Regions from separate parts of the Bacillus sp. JJ864 genome, predicted to be linked through region 2. Evidence: riboswitches for the same ligand, from Rfam matches in the RefSeq annotation. Region 2 holds a riboswitch; the other holds the start of a gene.
What was found. A riboswitch is a leader RNA that binds a small molecule or an ion and turns the genes downstream of it on or off. The one in region 2 is predicted to bind preQ1.
Positions count from the first base shown of each region.

Region 1: it holds a riboswitch for preQ1, as region 2 does, so the genes downstream of both, V7024_RS20540 (QueT transporter family protein) here and queC (7-cyano-7-deazaguanine synthase QueC) in region 2, are expected to answer to the same signal.

Region 1 is NZ_JBALLY010000153.1:12,252-15,672, reverse strand. Features, by position in the region: gene V7024_RS20560 (PA14 domain-containing protein) at 1-270, shown strand, start outside; gene V7024_RS20550 (zinc-finger domain-containing protein) at 441-617, opposite strand; gene V7024_RS20545 (ribonuclease H family protein) at 631-1,290, opposite strand; gene V7024_RS20540 (QueT transporter family protein) at 1,593-2,078, opposite strand; PreQ1 riboswitch class I at 2,085-2,129, opposite strand; gene V7024_RS20535 (aldose 1-epimerase family protein) at 2,298-3,170, shown strand; gene V7024_RS20530 (reverse transcriptase-like protein) at 3,186-3,421, shown strand, end outside.
Region 2 is NZ_JBALLY010000057.1:2,161-5,581, forward strand. Features, by position in the region: gene queE (7-carboxy-7-deazaguanine synthase QueE) at 1-349, opposite strand, end outside; gene queD (6-carboxytetrahydropterin synthase QueD) at 342-836, opposite strand; gene queC (7-cyano-7-deazaguanine synthase QueC) at 836-1,507, opposite strand; PreQ1 riboswitch class I at 1,594-1,637, opposite strand; gene V7024_RS10420 (ATP-binding protein) at 1,871-3,079, shown strand; gene V7024_RS10425 (DUF6254 family protein) at 3,090-3,206, opposite strand; gene V7024_RS10430 (DinB family protein) at 3,334-3,421, opposite strand, start outside.

The DNA of each region.
Region 1 (3,421 bases), on a different contig from region 2:
GAAAGCCGTGTACTAGCTGAAAAAGTACAAAGTCGTCTCGTAGATGCGCTGGAAACGAAAAACCGTGGTGTAAAAGATGGCGATTTATATGTCGTTCGTGAAAATACAATGCCTGCTATCCTTGCAGAACTCGCTTTCATTGACAATCCGAAAGAAAATGAAAAATTAGGTTCTGAATATTGGAGACAACGTGCTGCTGAAGCAATTTACTCCGGTATTCTAGATTACTATGAGTGGAAAGGTATCAACGTTTCATCCTATCGTCTATAATGAAGCGGATTGTAGAAATAAGAAACAAAAAGATGGCATTCGCCATCTTTTTGTTTTCTCCCAATCTCCCCTAGTCACAGAAAGCATCTTCACACGCTTACTCTACTTATCATAAACTCATTTTCCATTATTGAAATAAACGGCTTTCATCTAAGCAAAGAGATGCTTGCTCAAGACAATTGTTTTCCATACTCTTGTAACTTTTCTCCTATCGTACATTGTCGAATGCAAAAGGAGTGAGCATAATACTTGCTATGTTCTTTTCGAAAATGCTTCTGCAAAAAGCAACCATCGCAATATGTTTCTAATAAATCGTTTACTTCGGTAATTAACTGCTTACGATCCACTCCTTCTACACTCCTATTCTGTTATTTCTTTATGACTATCAATGTTCGTTCCTTCCAATGCTTGCGTTGCTAATTGATGCGCTTCTTTATTTTGTTTTCTAGAAACAGGTTCACATACTAATTTTATTTTCAGCTGTTTTGCTTTTTTTTCAATTTGATCTAAGTAATGAATTAAATGCTCCTCATAGCATGGCCATTCACCCGCTAATTGTTGGAGAACGACTTGAGAATCACCACGAAGTATAACCGATTCATACTTAACCCCTAGCTCTTCCAATATGTTCATTCCGTATAATAGTGCTGCATATTCCGCTTCATTATTATCATCAATTCCTTCTATGTAAGCATTGCGGCGAATTCGATACATTTTCCCTTGCTTCTTATAATAAATACTTACTCCCACTCCCGCTTCTTTCGTCTCAATATCATATCCTCCGTCAAAATATAGCGTAAGATCTTGTGGCTCTTCTTCAACTTGTTTATTTAGTTTCTTAACTTCTTTTAACGTCCACTCTACTCCCCTTTCATCATGAAATAACAATTCCTTCGCTCTCCCTGTTTTTTCAAAATCCGCTGCGAACTGTATTGCCTCTTCTAAATGAAGGAAGTCTGATTCTAGGTTAGTCTCTAAACCATATTTTGTTCGATATAACCAAGTAATTTTATATTTCATTATGCTCCCCCTTTTATATGTAAAACCCCTGCACGTTCATACTACATATTATGCTTTTATTTTATCCTATTTTGTCTATACGGACAGTATTCTATTCGAAATTCATTTATCTCTATAAACACAAGTTAAAAAATTTTTTTAGGCGGATGAGTGTATCTAGCCGTGCATAGCATCGACTTATCTGTTGCAAAATGAAAATGAATTTATATCCAGCGGCACGATTTTTCGCCCTCATATGCAAGATAACACAAGTAAAATAAATAAGAGTTGCCACGATAAAGTGAACAACTCTCTGATGAATCTTACACAAATTTCTCAAACTGTACTCGTTTGTTAATAAAATACATAACAGGTCCTCCGATTACCATTACAACAAACTCACCAATCGCACATGTTAACCATGTAAACAAAAATGGTAAATCAAAGGCAAGATGGAGCTCAATCGCAATGATAAACATTGTAAATGTAAAGACCACTGTATTAAAAATCATTCGTGCCCATATCCCTTTTATAAAACGCATAGAAACGATTGTACAAAGCAAGGCGATAATAGATTGCCCCACTCCAAATACAAGATCATATGCAATCATTGGTGAGAAAAAGAGGTTTGCTAAAAATACACCTAACACAATTCCGTAAATATATTTTTTGTTGAACACAATAAGATGATTAAACATTTCTGAAATACGAAATTGAATATTCGTAAAACCAAAAGGTTGAATAAGCATAGTAACAGCAATATATAGTGCCGCTAAAATCCCATTACCAATAAGTGTCTTAATTTTCATTATACGATCTCCTTAGTTTTTTTACGTGGGATGGTTACGAACCACGTGAATATTTTAATAAACAAATTTAAATTATAATTATTATTTGAATCCAAGTCAATATAACAAAATCCTTACTTTATGTATGAAATGAACAAATTATAAAAGGGGGGTCATACGCTATCCTTTTGTTTTTACAGGACGTATAATAAAAACATGAAAGATTTAGGAGGTTTGTTCATGACAGCAATGATTCAAAACAAAAAGATGATCGTATCCATTTCTGAAAAGGGTGCAGAACTGCAAAGCGTTCGCTTAAAAGAAGACCATACAGAATATATATGGCAAGGAGACGCAAAGTATTGGGGGCGACGCGCTCCTATTTTATTCCCAATCGTCGGAAGATTAGTAGACAATACATATTATGTGGATGGTAAACCGTATTCATTAACACAACATGGCTTTGCTCGTGATTTAACATTTACGATCAAAGAACAAAATGAATCAAAAATTACATACGCAGTAACAAGTAATGAAGAAACTTTACAAAACTATCCGTTTGCATTTGAATTGCTTGTTTCTTATGAATTAAATGAAACATCTATATTCGTAACATACGAAGTATTCAATTCCAACTCGGAAGAAATGTATTTTTCAATTGGAGGACATCCTGGCTTTAATTGTCCATTATTACCAAATGAATCTTTCACAGACTACTATTTATCTTTCAGTACTCCAGAGCGCTTAGAATCAAGTGTACTAGAAGGACCGTTTCTTTCTAAACATAAACTCGTAGTAGCAGAAGCAGCAACAGAGCTTCCTCTTGCGTATGATTTATTTCAAAACGACGCACTAATATTTGAAAATATGCGTAAAAATGAAATTACCATCCGTTCTCACAATCATAATAAATTTGTTAAAGTTTCATTTGAAGGATTCCCATTTGTCGGTGTATGGACACCAGGAAACGATGCACCGTTCTTGTGTATTGAACCTTGGTATGGCATCGCTGATGAATTAGAACCCGCAAAAGACTTTAAAGAGAAAAAAGGAATTCAAATGTTAAAAGCGAATGAAACATTTACATGCTGCTATAGTATTACAATCGGTTAATTGGAGGGTTTCAGTTTGATTGAAGTGTACATTGATGGTGCCTCAAAAGGAAACCCCGGTCCTTCCGGCGCTGGGGTTTTTATTAAAGGGGTTCAACCGCCTGCACAGCTGGCTGTTCCACTTGGAATTATGAGCAACCATGAAGCAGAGTATCATGCATTACTTACTGCATTAAAATATTGCACCGAACATAATTATAAAATTGTATCGTTTCGAACAGATTCACAACTTGTAGAACGAGCGGTTGAAAA
Region 2 (3,421 bases):
ACCAATCTTGCCATTTACTTCCTTGCGTTTCAATTGCTGTACGAATGCCGTTCTTTTTTAATAAAGAGGTCAATTCTCCTAAATGCTTCAGCAATGCAGGATTTCCACCAGAAATGGTTACATGTGAGAAATTTTCTCCACCAATTTGCACTAGTTCAGAAAAAATCTCTTCTGGCGACATTTGACGAATTTGCTCTTTCGCAGAACCATCCCATGTAAATGCAGAATCACACCATGCACAGCTATAATCACAACCTGCTGTACGAACAAACATTGTTTTTTGTCCAACAACCATTCCTTCTCCTTGAATTGTCGGTCCAAATATTTCTAAAACAGGAATGTTACTCACCCATCATCCACTCCCGTCTTACTTCTGCATAGCTTGTTGGTGTTTCAAATAAGCGCACAAACTCAACACGCGCCCCTTTATATTCATTTTGTCGATCACCTTTTGTTAGTGCCTCTTCCATTTTCTCGAAAATCCATACAACCATATTTTCAGCAGTTGTATTCATAGCTGGAAGTGTTTCATTTAAGTAACGATGATCTAAATATATTTCAATTTCATTTTTCCAAATTTCTTTTATATCACCAAAATCAATCGCTAAACCAATTTCATTGACATAACCACTAATTCCAAAAATTACTTTATACGTATGTCCATGAAGGTTTTTACATTTCCCTTCATAACAGTGCAGATGGTGGGCAGCATCAAACGTAAATTCTTTACTAACCATAACACGCTTATTATGATACTTCAGTTGCTTGCGCTCGATGTCCTGATCTATTTTTTGTAAATTTTCAACTATGCGAAATCCAAAGAAGTCTTGTGTCATTATGCTTTCGCTCCTTCACGTTCTTGTACATATTTATCAAGTCCTGCTTTACGAAGCTGACACGCTGGACATTCACCGCAGCCATCACCAATAATTCCGTTATAGCACGTTAACGTTTTTTCACGGACAAATTCAAAAGCTCCAAGTTCATCTGCCAGTTTCCACGTTTCTGCTTTATCAATCCACATAAGTGGTGTATGAATAACGAATGGATAATCCATCGATAAATTTAATGTAACGTTTAACGATTTCACAAACACATCACGGCAATCTGGATAGCCGCTAAAGTCTGTTTCACACACACCTGTTACGATATGGCGTGCCCCTACTTGTTTCGCTAACACAGCCGCAAACGATAAAAACAATAGGTTACGTCCATCCACAAATGTCGACGGCAACTCGCCATCTTCATGTGTAATTTCCATATCTGTACGCGTTAATGCATTAGGAGCTAGCTGATTTAACAAGCTCATATCAAGTACAGTATGCTTTACACCTAATTCTTTTGCGATTTCCGTAGCACAATCAATTTCGAGTTTATGACGTTGATTATAATTAAACGTCACTGTTTCTACTTCTTCAAACTGTTCAAGTGCCCAAAATAAACATGTTGTACTATCTTGACCACCACTAAAAACAACAACCGCTTTTTCCTTTTTCATTTCACTCATTCTCCTCTTTTTTCGATTCCAAGAAGAAAGAGCGTTCTTGAACTGTCATACTAAAAAAACAAAACAATATCAAAAAGGACATTGTTCTCTTCTTAGTTTTTTATAGAGGGAGTTCGCGAACCTCTCCCATGCTATGCATGGATTGTCTTCTTTAATTTGCACCTTACATTGTAACACACCGAGTATACGAGTGAAAAACGTCTATTTTTTCTGTTTTTTCTAAAAATAATATTTCATTTTCTTCCATATTAATAGTATGATTATTTTATATAGCAAACTTTTATTTCTCGCTACAAGGAGGTTTTAAAGCTGAAGCTTTTTATTATGTACCTCTTCATAAATATATTATTTATTTTAGTTACAATGTTGATTTATCATTTATTTTGGAGCGAAAAAGGAAATCGCTCTCCAAAGCTCAATTCATTTGTATTTATTCTCTCTTGCAGTATTACCAGTATTGTTTGTATGTCATTTGCTGCAAAAGTTGATTACGGTTTTCAATTTGACTTCCGACATGTCGTGCTCGTTGTCGGAACATTATCTGGAGGACCAATGGCGGGTGGTGCAATTTTAGGTGTTATGAACCTTTATCGTTTTTTTATTGGCGGCAGTGGCTTCATACCTTCTCTTATTGCCTCTATCATTTTGTACATTTTTCTCTTTACAACATACAAAGTATATATAAAAGGGAAAATCAAAACAAAAATGTATTTAGCTTTTTTTTACAGCCTCATATACGGCATTGGCTGGATTCCCTATTTTCTATCTATCGTTCCAAATCCAAAAGACTATACACCTTATCTTGTTACATATGAGTTATGCACAATTATAGGAACGATTTTAATTTTATACTTAATGGAAGTTTTACAATCACAAGTCCGCCTTGCAAAAGAACTTGTGAACGCCGAAAAATTTCATCTCATCGGTGAGATGGCTGCTTCTATTTCACATGAAATTCGAAACCCACTTACATCAACAAGAGGATTTCTTCAATTGCTACAATCAAAAAGCTATTCAGAACAAGAAAAACTGTTATATTTAGACATCGCTATGCGCGGTATTGACCAAGCAAATCATGTATTAACAGACTACTTAACATTCGCAAAACCAAGTATTGAAAAAGTACAACTATTACAGTTAGAAGAAGAATTACTTCATGCAATTACGCTCATGACACCATTAGCAAACCTTTCTAACGTTCGTATCCATTATACGAAACAAAGTAAAACATTTTATATAATGGGAGAAAAACAAAAGCTCAATCAATGCCTTTTAAACATTATAAAAAACTGTATTGAAGCAATGCCAAACGGCGGTGACCTTACATTTACTGTAACACCTGCTAATAAACATATCCAATTACATATTCAAGATACCGGAATCGGCATGAGTACCGAACAAGTAAAACGTCTCGGTTCCCCTTTCTACTCTACAAAAGAAAAAGGAACAGGTCTTGGAATGATGGTTGTCTTTAGTATTATAAAAGCAATGAATGGTAAAATTGACATCAGTAGTAAGAAAAATATTGGGACAACTTTTCTTCTTATATTTCCCTTAACAAAAAAAACGTGATGCAGGTGCATCACGTTTTTTTTGTTTCATCTACAAGTTCCGCAAAAGTCTTCACTTTCCCATGCGGCTGTTGATGTTCTTTTCGTGCTTTCCATTGCCTTTCTTGCTCCCGTTTTTTATTTCCCATTATTTCAACTCCTTTTCAGATGTCCTTATATATGTTCCAACATATGAAGTAGGAATATACATATACTGAATGATGCAAAAACGATAAAAATCCATCAGCTAGTAAATCAGCTGATGGATTTTTCACTTTATCTTTGTAAAATTGCATGTTTTGCTTCTTTTAACTGTGTAAGATGACGCTGTTCGTGTAAGTCTAAGAATTGCACCCATTGATAT